2 regions of the Rhizobium sp. SEMIA 4085 genome follow, and region 1 is predicted to be linked to the other one. Evidence: riboswitches for the same ligand, from Rfam matches in the RefSeq annotation. Region 1 holds a riboswitch; the other holds the start of a gene.

Region 1 (6,454 bases):
TGATGTTTGCGGCATTCTGGGATTCCAAGGTCCGTGGAAAGATTCTGCTACTCGCCTCGATCTTGCTCGCGGTGATCCTGGCGACGGCCTATGGCCAGGTCATTCTGAACCGCTGGAACGCACCGTTCTACGATTCCCTGCAGCGCCGCGACGTCGGCGAATTCTTCCATCAGCTCCAGGTCTTCGCATTGATTGCCGGTTCACTTTTGCTCATGAACGTCGGCCAGGCGTGGCTCAACCAGATGACCGCGCTTTATATGCGCGAAGGTCTGACCCGCGATCTCGTGGATCACTGGCTGAAGCGCAAGCGTGCGCTGCGTCTCGCCTCAACCGGCCTGATCGGGGTCAATCCGGATCAGCGGCTGCATGAAGACGCCCGCAACCTTGCAGAAAGCACAACCGGCCTCACGCTCGGCCTCATCCAGTCGACAATCCTGCTCGTCAGTTTCATCGGCGTTCTCTGGGAGCTTTCGAGCGGCTTCGTCTTCCATTTTCGCACCTACGCCTTTGCCATTCCGGGCTATATGGTCTGGGCCGCGATCTTCTATGCGGCATCCGCCTCGATCCTCAGCCAGATCGTCGGCCGCAAGTTGGTGATCTTGAATGCCGACCGCTTCTCCAAGGAAGCGGAGCTTCGCTTTTCGCTGATGCATGCCAACGAGAATATGCCGGCGATTACCGTGGCCCGCGGCGAGGAAAACGAACGCCGGCGGATCAATGAGGATATCACTTCGGTACTTGCCATCCTGAAGCGGCTGACCATGGCCAGCACTAACCTCACCTGGGTTTCGGCCGGTTACGGCTGGCTGGTCATCGTCGTCCCGATCATCGTCGCGGCTCCCGCCTATTTTTCAGGCAGCCTGACCTTCGGCGAACTGATGATGTCCGTCGGCGCCTTCAACCAGGTGAATACCGCCCTGCGCTGGTATGTTGCCAATTTCACCGCGATCGCCGAGTGGCGCGCCACGCTGATGCGCGTGACCGATTTCCGCCATGCCTTGCACGGCATGGACGAACCCATCAATCCAAAGAATGCGATCACCTACGAGGATAACGCTGATACGCTCACCCTCAAGAATCTCATGATCGCCGCCAAGCTCGGCGAAGAGATCGATCTGTGCGGCGGCTTTGCCGTCGCCGAGACGGATGTCACGATCAGAGCCGGCGAGAAGGTCATGATCAACGGCGACCATAATGTGAACCGCAAGCTCCTGTTCCAGGCGCTTGCAGGCCTCTGGCCCTGCGGCAGCGGCAAGATAGGGCTGCCGCCCGCCGACGGCACGGTTTTCGTTCCAGAAGTGGCCTATGTGCCCGGTGGCACGTTGCGCGAAGCGCTGTCTTTCCCGGAACCGGTGGACACCTACAAGAGCGAGGACGTCGAAGCAGCGCTTCAGAAAGCCGGCCTTAGCCACCTCATTGCGCGTCTCGATACGCGGGCCCGCTGGGATAAGATGCTCGATTCCGACGAGCAGAAGGGGATCGGTTTTGCCCGCTTGCTGCTGGCCCGGCCGCGCTGGATCATCTTCGACGAAGTGCTGGAAGGTCTTGAGCCGGAATCGCAATCAACCCTGATGGCGCTGCTGGCGACGCTATCCGATTCCACCATGATTTATATCGGACGTTCCGAGGCCTACCTCGAAACCTTCAATCCGCGCGAGTTGCATTTGCATCCACTGGCGGCGCAGATCGAGCAGTCGGCCTCCCCGGCAGCAGGAACTGGCACGGCACACGCACCTGCACCGGTCATCTGAACGTCGCAGTACCATCCGTTCGTACCAATGCAAGAGCTGCGCGATCTGACAAAAGGCGGAAGCCTTTCCTCTTCAGGACGGAACCTAGCCCTCCAGCTCTTCGCGCAGCATTTCAAGCTCCAACCATTCTTCTTCCATCTTCGTCAGGCTATCGCGCAGCTTTTCCATCTCCGCCGCAAGCCGGTTGAAGGTGGCAGTATCTTTGCTGAAGAGATCGGGATCGGCCATCTTCTCTTCGCGCCTGGCGATTTCAGCTTCTGCCTTGGCCATTTCCTTGGGCAGGGTTTCGAGCGCGAATTTCTGCTTGTAGGAGAGCTTGCCTTTGCTCTTCGAGGCATCTGCCACAGAAGCAGCCGACTCAGCTTTCGGCTTCTCCGCGGTCTTTTCGATCTTCTTCCGCTCCTCCATTGCGCCCTTGCGCTGGGCAAGCATATCGGAATAACCGCCGGCATATTCGATCCAGCGCCCATCAGGCGCGTCGGGGACGGCGGGCGCAATTGTCGAGGTCACCGTGCGGTCGAGGAAGTCTCGGTCGTGGCTCACGAGGATGACCGTGCCCGGGAAGCCGGCGACGATTTCCTGCAGCAGGTCCAGCGTCTCGAGATCGAGGTCGTTGGTGGGTTCATCGAGGATCAGAAGGTTGGTCGGGCGCGCAAGGATGCGCGCCAGCATCAGCCGCGCGCGCTCGCCGCCTGACAGGTTCCTGATCGGCGTGCGCGCCTGCTCCGGCTGGAAGAGGAACTCCTTCATGTAGCCGGTGACGTGGCGTTGCTCCCCGTTCACCAGCAGGTTCTCGCCGCGCCCGTCGGTCAGGTAGTGCGCGAGCGTATCCTCCAGATTGAGATCTTCGCGCTTCTGGTCGAGCGTTGCAATCTCGAGATTGGTCCCGAGCTTCACCGTGCCGCTGTCCGGCGAAAGCTGTCCCGTCAGCATCTTCAGAATCGTCGTCTTGCCCGCGCCGTTTGGTCCGACCAGACCGATGCAATCGCCGCGATGGACGCGGATGGAGAACGGCGCAACAATTTGACGGTCATCGAAAGTCTTGGCGATCTTTTCCGCTTCGATCACCAGCTTGCCGGATTCCTGCGCATCGGACAGCGCAGCCTGCACGGTCCCCTGCGGCCCCTTGTGGCCACGATGCTGCGAGCGCATGGTCTGCAACTCGCCGAGGCGGCGCATGTTGCGCTTGCGCCGAGCGGTTACGCCATAGCGCAGCCAGTGCTCCTCGCGTTCAATCGCCTTGCCGAGCTTGTGCTGCTCCAGTTCTTCCGCCTCAAGCACCTGATCGCGCCAGGCTTCGAAATTGGCAAAGCCACGATCGAGCCGCCGCGACATTCCCCTGTCGAGCCAGACGGTCGCCGTGGAGACCTTTTCGAGGAAACGGCGGTCGTGGGAGATCATGACCAGCGCGCTGCGGCTTTTCTGGAGTTCGCCTTCAAGCCATTCAATGGTCGGAAGGTCGAGATGGTTCGTCGGCTCATCAAGCAGGAGAATATCCGGTTCAGGCGCCAGCACGCGGGCAAGCGCTACGCGTCGCGCTTCGCCGCCGGAGAGGTTTGTCGGGTCCTCTTCGCCAGTGAGGCCAAGATGCGAGAGGAGGTAGGTCACGCGATAAGGGTCATCGCCCGGCCCAAGACCGGCTTCCGCATAAGCCTGCACCGTCTTGAAACCGGCGAAATCCGGTGCCTGCTCCAAATAGCGCACCGTCGAGGATGGATGGCGGAAAACCTCGCCCGATTGCGATTCAACGATTCCGGCCGCAATCTTCAGAAGGGTCGATTTGCCCGACCCGTTACGGCCGACCAGACAGATCTTATCGCCCGGCTCGACCTGCAAGGCCGCGCCGGCCAAGAGAGGCGTTCCGCCGAAGCTTAGGAAGATATCGTCGAGTTTCAGGATGGGAGGGGCCAAAAATCAGACTCCGGAAAAATCATGGGGGCGGGCAAGGACGATCGCCCGGCCGCTGCCGAGCGTAAAACGAACCTTGCCTTCCGCGATGTTGGAAATGGTACGCGAGGAGCCGAAGGGCAAATGAAAATCGATGAGCGGATACCGGGCATTCTCGATATAAAGACCATGCAGTTCGCTGAATCCGGACACCGAAAAGAGGCTGTTCCTCGGCAAATCGAGCTCAATTTTGCCAGCGAGAAGCGGCACGGCCTCCTCCGTTCCGGAGGTCAACAGAATGTCGAAGCCCTGTTCGGCAAGGCTGACGGCGTAAAGCAGGAGCTGCAGCGCGTGGTCCGAGCGCTCGCCACCGAGCGCACCGGCAAGGACAAGTCGCCGTGCGCCGCGCGCAATCGCATCCGACACAGCGATTTCACCATCCGTTGCGGCCTTGGCGGCAGGGTAGGGCTGTTTCGGGACATGCGGAAATGCGCCCTCCAGATCCGGCGGCGTGGAATCGAAATCCCCGACCCAGAGCTCCGGCACCACGCCAAGCGCTGCTGCATGCCGCATACCGCCGTCGGCGGCGATGAAGCGGCTGCCTGAAACGGCAGAACGCAGGCGCTCGGTCAGGACGAGTTCGCCGCCGAGCAGGATCGTGAAAGTGGATTGGCTCATGGCATTGCCCATAGCGCAAAGCAGGGGCCAAGGGAAAGGGGCTACAGTCAGCGCGCTTCGCCCTTGTCATAAAGCCTTCATGGCGATACATCTGCCGATGCTCTAACGGGGTGCCTGGATGTCCGCAAGGATGCCGGCTGAGAGGCATCGAGCCAACCCGCGGAACCTGATCCGGTTAACACCGGCGGAGGGATTAGACGCGTGACATTCGGCAACGCCCTTTTCCCAATCAAAAGAAACTCAAGGAGGAGGCGCGCCATGTCCGGCCGCACATCGATCATCTCTTCGCTGACCGCAGCATTTTTCGCCGCGACGCTCGGCTTGTCTGCCGCGTACGGCGCTGAAAAGACGCTCACCATATACACTTACGAAAGTTTCACGTCCGAATGGGGACCCGGGCCGAAGGTCAAGGACGCTTTCGAGAAGACATGCGGCTGCACGGTCAATTTCGTCAGCGTCGCCGATGGCGTCGCCCTGCTTTCGCGTTTGAAGCTCGAGGGAGCTTCGACCAAGGCCGACATCGTCCTCGGCATCGACACGAACCTCGTCACCGAAGCCAAGGAGACCGGCCTGTTCGACGCAAGTGGTGTCGATGTCGGCGCGCTGAAGGTGCCGGGCGGCTTCGTGGACGATGTCTTCGTTCCCTACGACTACGGTCACTTCGCGATCATCTACGATACACAAACGATCAAGGACCCGCCTCAGAGCATGAAGGATCTGGTCGAAGGTGATCCTTCGCAGAAGCTCGTCATCGAAGATCCGCGAACCTCGACGCCGGGCCTCGGCCTGCTGCTCTGGGTCAAATCCATTTACGGCGACAAGGCGCCGGAAGCCTGGGGCAAGCTCAAGAACCGCATCCTGACGGTCACGCCCGGCTGGTCCGAGGCCTATGGCCTGTTCACCAAGGGCGAGGCGCCGATGGTGCTGTCTTATACCACATCCCCCGCCTATCACATGGTGACTGAGAATACCGATCGCTACCAGGCCGCAGCCTTCTCGGAAGGCCACTATATCCAAATCGAAGTCGCGGGCCTTTTGAAGAATGCTCCGGACAAGGATCTTGCCCGCGACTTCCTGGAGTTCATGATGACGCCCGGCTTCCAGGATACCATCCCGACGAACAACTGGATGATGCCCGTTTCCGCGACCTCCAAGCCGCTGCCGGATGCCTTTAGCAAGCTCGTCAATCCTGCCAAGACCTTCTTGATGAGCTCCGACGAGGTCGCCAGGAGCCGCAAGGCCTGGATCGACGAGTGGCTTGCGGCGATGAGCATGAACTGATGCTGCAGACCGCAGCCGAACGGCAGCGTGCATTGACTGGCGGGGCGATCAGCCTCGCCGCCGTCACGTTGTTTGTCGGCCTTGCGGCGTTCTCGTTGCTTTTTGCCGGAGGCGGCGCGGCCATCGTCGGCATTCTTTTCGATCCATATATTCTGCGTGTGCTGCGCTTCACGCTGCTGCAGGCGCTCCTTTCGACCGCGCTTTCCATCGCCTTCGCGATTCCGGTCGCACGCGCGCTCGCACGCCAGCCGCATTTTCCAGGACGCATCTGGATCATCCGCCTGATGGCGGTTCCTATGGGGCTGCCGGTTCTGATCGGCGCACTCGGCATGATCGGGATATGGGGCAGGCATGGGCTGTTGAACTGGCTTATGATGAACATCGGGCTTGACGAACCGGTGAGCATCTATGGGTTAACCGGCATCCTTCTCGCCCATGTCTTCTTCAACCTACCGCTTGCCTGCCGCCTGATGCTTGCAGGTCTCGAACGCGTGCCCGCCGAATACTGGCTGATGGCGAGCACCCTCGGCATGCGGCCCCGCTCGGTCTTCCGCTTCATTGAATGGCCGGCGATCCGCCCGCTTATTCCCGGGATAGCCGGATTGGTCTTCATGCTCTGCGCCACCAGCTTCACGTTGGTGCTAACCCTCGGTGGCGGCCCGGCAGCAACCACGATCGAGGTCGCGATCTACCAGTCGCTCCGTTTCGATTTCGACCCCGGCCGCGCAATCGCGTTGTCGCTCCTGCAGATCGCGCTGACGGCGATGATCCTCGGCGCGATGGCACTTTTTCCGCCTGCCGGAGATGAGGGCCTGACCGAAGGCCAAGACATCAAGCGGCTTGATGGCAAAGGGCCA
Region 2 (8,295 bases), on a different contig from region 1:
CACATGATGCTCTTCATCGCCGGCCTGCAATCGGTCGACAAAAATGTGCTCGAAGCAGCTGAGATCGACGGGGCGACAGGCTGGCAGAAGTTCCGCTATGTGACACTGCCACTGCTTGGATCCACGCTGCGCCTTTCCATCTTCTTTGCGGTCATCGGTTCGCTGCAGCTCTTCGACATGATCATGCCGCTGACAGGCGGCGGGCCATCGAATTCGACGCAGACGATGGTGACTTTCCTTTACACCTACGGGGTCATGCGCATGCAGGTTGGTCTCGGCAGCGCCGTCGGTGTCGTCCTCTTCATCATCTGCATGTCACTCGCCTTCGGCTACAAGAGGATTTTCATGCGCAATGATTGATACGAGCTCCACCATTCGCATGCCGCTGCAGACGCGCGTTTATCTCTACGTGTCGCTGACGTTGATTGCGGCGCTGGTTCTCATACCGTTGCTGACGACGGCGCTCGGCGGTTTCAAGACGCTGGGCGACCTGCGCACCAATCCCTTTGGGCTCCCTACAGAGTGGCAATGGTCGAACTATACCGATATCCTCTTCGCGGAGCGATACTGGCTGCAGATCTTCAATTCGTTGGTAATTGCAGCGCTCACGGTCTCTCTCACGCTGATCGTCTCGTCGATGGCCGCCTTCACCTTTGCGCATGTCCGTTTCTTCGGCTCGTCGTTCCTGCTGAACTATTTCCTGCTCGGCCTGATGTTTCCGGCAGCAACGGCGATCCTGCCGCTCTTCATCCGCATCCGCGATCTGGGTCTTCTCGATACCTATTGGGGCGTGGTGCTGCCGCAGGTCGCATTCGGCCTCGGCATGAGCATTCTGCTTTTCAGGAATTATTTCAAAAACCTCCCGGAAGAATTGTTCCAGGCGGCCTTTGTCGACGGTTGCGGCTATCTGCGCTTCTTCTGGTACATCTCGCTACCGCTTGCGCGGCCGATCATTGCAACCATCAGCATCATCTCCTTCGTTGGCAGCTGGAACAGTTATATCCTGCCGCTGATCATGCTGAATTCGGAATCGAAATATCCGTGGCCGCTCGGCATCATGGTCTATCGCGGCGAGTATGGCACCGAATGGCAGCTGGTGCTCGCCTTCATCACGCTTACCATCCTGCCGACGGTGATCGTGTTCTTCGTGGCCCAAAAGCATATCATCGCCGGTCTGACCGCTGGCGCCGTGAAGACCTAAGCAGACCCGTGCATCATGGCCAGAGCTGATGAAAATGCTGAACCGGACCATGGCCCGAACCGACGCTGAGCGTGCCGGCTTTGGCAACGGCGGCAGCCAGGTAATCTTTGGCTGTCGCGACCGCGGCCTCGAGCGATCCGCCCTTTGCGAGCTCTGCTGCAAGCGCGCTCGAAAGCGTGCAGCCGGTGCCGTGCGTGTTCTTGGTCGGAACGCGTGGCGCTTCAAACCAGGTAATCCCGCTTTCGCTTACCAGGACGTCAGGGCTTTGCATCCCGCCAAGATGGCCACCCTTTACGAGAACGGCAGAGGGACCGAGCCCACGCAGCTTTTCCGCTTGCCGCTCCATTGCATCTCGGGTCCCTGCAACCGGCTCTCCGAGCAGAGCGGCGGCTTCTGGCAGATTGGGGGTAAGAAGAGTTGCGAGCGGCAAAAGCCGGGTCTTGAGAAAATCGATGGCTTCAACATCTAGGAGGGCAGCACCTCCTTTGGCAATCATCACCGGATCGAGCACGATCGGTATGCCGCAGTGCGGCAAGAGCGCATTGGCGACAGCTTCGGCAATCGGTGCATTGGCGATCATGCCGATCTTCACCGCATCGACGCGGATATCGGCGAAGATCATGCCGATCTGCTCGGCGACGAAGTCAGCGGGAACTGCATGCACGCTGGAAACGCCCTGGGTATTCTGAGCCGTCAAGGCGGTCAAAACGGCCATGCCATAGGTGGCGCGCGCCGAACAGGTTTTCAAATCGGCCTGGACGCCCGCGCCGCCCGAAGGGTCGGAGCCGGCAATGGAAAGAACGTTACATATCATGCGCGTGCCTTTCGGATTGCGTCAGTCATGGTCGCGAGCTGCACAAGCGCGTCAACGAAACGCCTGAAATGGATCCAGACCCGATATTCATCGCGACGTAGTCGGTGATGATTGCACGAGCAGCGGCGTCGCGCCCCTGGCAGCGAGTGTCCGGGTGAACTTCGTATCGGCATCTGCCCCTTTCCGGCGGGGCAAATGCGCGGGGAGCCGGACTGAACAAGGCTCCGAGCGACTCCCTCCGCCAGCATTATCCGGTTCAGGTTCGAAGGGTACTTCTCAGCCCGTCTTGCAACGAACGCCCCTGTCTCTCATCGCGGTCTTCATTGCAGACAAATCTCTGTCTGTCACCCCTAAAAAAAGCATGGCTGTATTGCCTGACGTCAGATCCCGCTACCAACATCTGCGCTTTGAGAGCCTTATGAGCGAAGGCGGGAATAACGACGTTTTCATGCCGCTCTTGTATTTCGGCAAGCGGCGGAGTTGAAAGCTTCGATGACGGGATGACGAGAACGAACCCCTCAATGCTGCGATACTTGTTGGGACGCTCCGGCGCGTTCGGCCGGAATGCACACCCACTCGGGGCGACTGCGATCATGAATTGCGTAATCGTTTTCGCTAAATATCCTGGCTACATCGTCAAAATTCTCGGTAACTTCCACCACTATAAGTGGCCTTATATTCGCCAGACAGTGCGAACTGCCGAGAAGCACACGGTGTTCGGCACCCTCCACATCTATCTTCAGCAGCGCCGGACGAAGGCCCGTCTCTTCCAAGAACGTGTCAAGCTGCATCATCTCGACCGTGACGGATTCCATCAGCGCATCGCTGAACGCATTTTCTCGGTTTTGTTCAAAATTTTTATAGTTTTTGTCCAATGAATTGTTCTGGCCCGATAGGCCTTCTATCCAGAATTCCACGGGGCCATCGAGATCTCCACACGCGGCCTCAACGATTTTAATGTTCGCAAAGCGCTCTGTATTGGTTCGAAGATATGGCAAATTGTTGGGCCCAGGTTCGAAAACGATAACAGTACCGTCATTGCCAACAATCTTTGCTAAATGAACCGAAAGATAGCCGATATGGCCGCCCAGCTCGACAACGATATCTCCGGGCTTTGCAAGCTCGGCGAGCGTCTTCATGATATGCTTCTCGCGGTGCTTCCCTTTGAACCAATATCCCCGATGTCTATACAGGTTTAATCTTATGGGCGCATCGCGCCACCAATGATGGCGCACGGTAATATCGCGCGTTCCCCAAGTGCGAAGGAAATGTAGTGCAACTCGCCGCAGAGGACGGTATCTCGCCAGACTTCGCAGCGGCATCGTACGGTCTCCGATCGAAGATGATTGAAGGACAAGCTCTCCAAGCTTGGAAGTTACTTCACTTTTTTGCGTTTTAGAATACCTTAAACAGACGGAGGCGTTGGCGATGAGCTTAAATGACGTTACATCGGCTGATAAAATCGATGAACGTGCAAAGGGGCATGGACAACCTTCGGTCGCGACAATTTCGCAATCTTTGGAATTATATGCATTCTTTGCTGCTATATTTCTATGCTCGATGAATTATTTTAGAAGTGACTACATTTATTTCACGCTTGCAGATCTGTCTTTTTTTCTTTGCTTTTCCCTCGCTGTTGCGAATGCGAATATTGTCGTCGATGTAATTGGCAAGCTGAGCACGGCCGCCTGGTGTTTTGGGCTTGCCTTGCTGCTTTTGGGATTGACAGCAAGCAGCATCGTAAGCCCCGCGCCGGAACGGGGACTCGTGGTCGTCCTGCAGTATTTCTACGCGTACTTTATTGTGCTGCTTTTGTTTGGTGGAAGGAGCTATGACGAGCTCTTAGTGGCCGCAAAGATTTATGTCTTTTCGATATTTATAATTTGTATACACGGTATTTTTCTCATTCATGTTCTCGGAGAGACAAATACGCAGTTCGTCACCGGGAGCGGACGCTTTAACGGATTGATGGAAAGAGAAAATGCGTGCGCCGCCGTTATTGCGCTCGCAATTCAGGTCCTGCTTCTGCTCGTTTCCTTAAGAAAATTAAACAGGTTGCTCGCGCTTTGCGCGTTTATAGTCATGACCTACGGTCTTCTTCTGACTGGCTCTAATACCGGGCTTATTGGCTGCGGGATAGGCATTGCGATCTTTCTCTTGTTCAATCTTACGTGGAGAACGGTTGTGCCTGCCGCCGCTCTCTGCCTCTGCATTCCACTTGTCGCGATTACACCGTTGCGCGACTATCTGCCGGACGTTTTCCAAAAACGCGTGCTTACCGCTGTCGATACAGGAGACATCAGCCAGGCGGGAACGTTTGGTCGTCGCTTTGAGCTCATACAGGAGGCGGCCGGTCAAACGGGCTCCACGCTTTTGCTCGGGATTGGAGCGGATCAGTACCGAGTGAGCAGCGCCGTACAGAGGCCCGTACACAATATCTACCTGCTTCTTTGGACGGAGGGGGGCCTCATCGCGGCCCTTGGCTTTGCCGTCATGGTGATCAGCCTCTTGGGACCGGCGCTTGCGGCTAGTCGCATCAAGAACGGCCTTCCGTTCGCGATCTGCATCTTTGCGACAGTTGCGGCGTTTTTGGCTATGGGCAACGCAATGACTCATATGTATGGACGTTTTTGGCCGGTTCCGCTGCTTATTCCTGCCGTTCTAGCGCAGGCCTTTGTGAAACGATCGCAAGCGTAGTCCCTTGGGAGGGGTCGTGATTGTAAATTATGGCGCAGTGCGGAGCGTCGCGAGGCACGCGTCGAGATCAAGTAGACTGGTTATCACCGCATCGGGTCTCTGGTCAGGCTTGGTGGCGGATGCCATGTGGATGCGGCCGATCCGGGCAATCTGGATCGTCCTCCATCCCAGACGCCGCGGAGCGATAAAATCCTTGGCGGGATTGTCAGCTACGTAAACCAGCTCCGCGCACGGCACTCCTGACCATTCTTGGATAGCCTCGAACGCCCGCGGATGCGGTTTCCAAAACTTTGGGCCCCAGACATCTGTATAAATGATGTGGTCTAGAATCTCCTCAAGGCCCAGCGCCTTGACCTTTGCCATTTGTGTTGCTGCGTAGCCGTCGGTTATGAGGGCCAGGCGCGCCTTCCTCGCAGGATTGCAAAGATATTCCAAAGCATCGGGGGCCAACGCTATGCGTGGATGATGTTGCCGGTAAACTTCAATTAGCTTTGCAGTCAACGTCCGGTCCCCGGCCATGCCTGCAGCGGCGAGCGCTTCGTCGAACACGCGTGAGCGTCTGCCCGTAGCAAAGATTGCGTGGCAATGATCAGCGAAATTCGCAACGCCCATTTCTCGATCCAGCCACGCGGACGCGGCCTCGAAACCACTCTTGGCAAAGTCGCTTTCGAGATAGAGTGTGTCATCCAGATCGAAGACTAGAACACCACCTCGTGGTTCACACATCTTCACCATCCACGAAGATCGCTTCGTCGTAACGCAGCATCAACACGCCCGAATGCCAGTTGTCATGACAGCTTGCAGGTAAGCCCGAGACTTCCTCGAGCAGCCATTTTGCAAAATGCGCGCCCGCATGATCAGCCAGAGGATAGCCTCCTCCGAACCGTGCGTTGATCTCGATCACTTTGGGGCCGACAGCGCCGTCGTCCATAATCTGAAAGCAGAACGCACCCCTGAGGCCCGGCAGCGCAGCGACGATATCATGCGCGATGCGGGAATGTCGCGGCTGGCGCTCGGTGATGCCTTTTTCGACCTCGCCGGCTCTGACACGAACGCGACGATGTGTAATGGCTGTCTGTAGTCTGCCGCGCACGTCGACAAAGCCGTTGACCGTGTATTCCGCGCCGGTCAGATTTTCTTGCACAATCATCGGTTCGGTGACCTTGGCGGGCAGCTCATCTCTCGAACCGGCGACGCTGATCGCGCGGCTGGCGCTTCCAGACCGCGGCTTTACAAATACCGGCCAAGACCATTCGCTGGTCGCGGCGAACTGCTCAAGTGCGATGGTGCGCGGGACGGGGACTCCCGCCGCCTCAAGCACAGTCATCGTTTCAAGCTTGTCGCGAACGATGTCGACCACCGCCGGTTGGCTGACATGAACGCGACAGCCAAGTGCCGCAAAATCGTCCATCGCCCCTGCGAGAGCCGGGAGTTCGGGATCGATCGTTGGAACGATCAGATCGATTTTTTCACGCGATACAATTTCTTGCAGCGCTGAAACGAAGCCCGGATCGTCACAGGCTGGGACAGCATAGCTCGTATCGGCGCATCGGCAGGCCGGGCTCATTCTTGGATCGAGATCACATGCCACCACCGTCAGGGATATGCCGATCTCTTTCGCCGCCCTGCGAAAGCAGTCGATGAGAGCGACCCGTCGACCGGCGGATGAAACGAGGATCTTGATCGCTGCTGACGTCATCCCGTATCCCTTTAGGCGTCTGAAGCGGCGACGGCTTTTCCAGACTGAACTATGCTTATTGCGATCAAGCCTTGAGCGAGGACACGGACCGCAAATGGCTATGCGTCCGCAGCCGCGATGTTTGAGGACGCCAAGCGCTGACATCAACACAATTGCCGTCGCCACACATGACGAGAAAACCGGTGGCGCTGACCGTTTGAATTTGTCCCGGAAGGCCTATGTAGCGATCCGGGTTGGGGAATAGATCGGCTGCATCGATATATATCCTCTCGCTTCCAGAATGGGTAAAAGCGCCGGGGTAGGGGTCTCCGACCGCACGTATGAAGCGCGTGATGTCAGCGGCTGGCAGGCGCCAGTCAATCAAGCCGTCTTCAGGCCGGCGCCTCGCGCAATAAGAGGCCTTTTCATCATCCTGAGGGATCCTTGGCGCGTTGCCGGACTCGACCATCCTGACGGCCTGGGGGACCATTTCTCGAATATTCAGCAGATGCTTTTCGTATAGACTGCGGGCGGTATCATTATCGGCTATGTCAAAGAGGCGCTGAAGCAGGATCGGTCCCGAATCCACGCCGTCATCAAGCCAGAAAAGGGTCGATCCCGTCGTCTTTTCGGAGCGAAGAATGGTCCAAGGTATTACCCCCCGCCCCCTTAGTCGTGGAAGGGCGGCGGGATGAAAGCCGATCGTTCCGATGCTTGCAAGCTCGCGAAATGGGCGCCCGCACATTTGGGACCATCCGACGACTAGGGTCACATCCGGACCGATACTGGCAATCTTCGCCAGGGTCTCCGCAGAGTTCACATTCGTCGTATAAAAGAACGAAATGCCGCTCGCGCGGCCCATTGAACTGAGATCGGCAAAATCCGAGTGACGATCAGCAGCGGTTGGCGGCAGGGTTACGACAAGCGCTGGCGGTCGCTCAGAGGATACGAGCGCTGCAAGGGCGACTTTTGAACCTTCCACTGCTCCGACGAGAACGATCCGCATTCTGGGGCCACGACATCGAGTTATGCCGAGCGAGGCTACGGGCTCGGTCATGTTATATCAAGCAAGGCTTGCCTTCACGGGAGGCTCTTTAGAAGGTATAAAAACACGAGCACGCAATTCCTGTCCAGAGGCCTTGCGGGCGCTGTCGTCTTGCCACGCGCTGAGGGGCACTATGGCCAAGGCAGATGTCATGCATGTCATTACCAATTTCACAGCGCATGCGGGCGCTGAGACAATGCTGGCACGGCTGCTGCATGCCTCAGTCGACCAGCGTATAGTGGTTGTTTCGCTCATGGGGATTTCGGAGCGAAATCTTAAGATTTCGAGCAATCCCCGTGTGGAGTACGTATCGCTCGAAGCCACAAAATTGACGTCTCTCGCACACGCCTCGCTGAAACTTGCCAAACTCATCAGGCAGGAGAGGCCACCCGTCATATTGTGCTGGATGTATCATGCGATGATTGTTGGCACGGTCGCGGCCTTGCTGGCACATCGCAGCACTGCAGTGATCTGGAACGTGCGTCAGTCGTTGGACGATTGGACGTCTTTGACCCGGAGTTCACGCGCCGCTGTGACTTTGGCAAAGTGGCTATCCTGGCATCCGGCGGGTTTCGTCTTCAATTCAGCGAGGGCGCTCAAAATGCATGCGGCGGCTGGTTATCGAACGCACAATGCCGTGGTCATACCGAACGGCTTTGAGCTGCCGCAATCCGTGACCCCTCAACCTCGATCGGCCAAGCGGATCGGGATTGCAGCGCGCTTCCATCCGCAGAAGGATTACCCGACATTCTTCAGGGCCGCGGCTCGCCTTCTTCAAACGCATGAGGGACTGACATTCGTGGCTGCGGGAAGTGGCCTGTCCTGGAGCAATCCAGCCGTCTCACAGATGATCTTGTCCG

What was found. Region 1 has a riboswitch for thiamine pyrophosphate ahead of thiB (thiamine ABC transporter substrate binding subunit). Riboswitches for the same ligand answer to the same signal wherever they lie in the genome.
Region 2: it holds a riboswitch for thiamine pyrophosphate, as region 1 does, so the genes downstream of both, thiD (bifunctional hydroxymethylpyrimidine kinase/phosphomethylpyrimidine kinase) here and thiB (thiamine ABC transporter substrate binding subunit) in region 1, are expected to answer to the same signal.

Annotation. Positions count from the first base shown of each region.
Region 1 is NZ_JABEPH010000091.1:11,043-17,496, forward strand. It holds gene C9413_RS11920 (ABC transporter ATP-binding protein/permease) at 1-1,751, shown strand, start outside; gene C9413_RS11925 (ABC-F family ATP-binding cassette domain-containing protein) at 1,836-3,662, opposite strand; gene C9413_RS11930 (thiamine diphosphokinase) at 3,666-4,316, opposite strand; TPP riboswitch at 4,413-4,526, shown strand; gene thiB (thiamine ABC transporter substrate binding subunit) at 4,575-5,597, shown strand; partial or broken gene C9413_RS11940 (ABC transporter permease subunit) at 5,597-6,454, shown strand, end outside.
Region 2 is NZ_JABEPH010000076.1:6,285-14,579, forward strand. It holds gene C9413_RS10530 (sugar ABC transporter permease) at 1-360, shown strand, start outside; gene C9413_RS10535 (carbohydrate ABC transporter permease) at 353-1,201, shown strand; gene thiD (bifunctional hydroxymethylpyrimidine kinase/phosphomethylpyrimidine kinase) at 1,215-2,015, opposite strand; TPP riboswitch at 2,232-2,328, opposite strand; gene C9413_RS10545 (FkbM family methyltransferase) at 2,534-3,337, opposite strand; gene C9413_RS10550 (O-antigen ligase family protein) at 3,444-4,712, shown strand; gene C9413_RS10555 (HAD family hydrolase) at 4,740-5,438, opposite strand; gene C9413_RS33210 (ATP-grasp domain-containing protein) at 5,431-6,072, opposite strand; partial or broken gene C9413_RS34440 (hypothetical protein) at 6,103-6,555, opposite strand; gene C9413_RS10565 (methionyl-tRNA formyltransferase) at 6,476-7,396, opposite strand; gene C9413_RS10570 (glycosyltransferase) at 7,587-8,295, shown strand, end outside.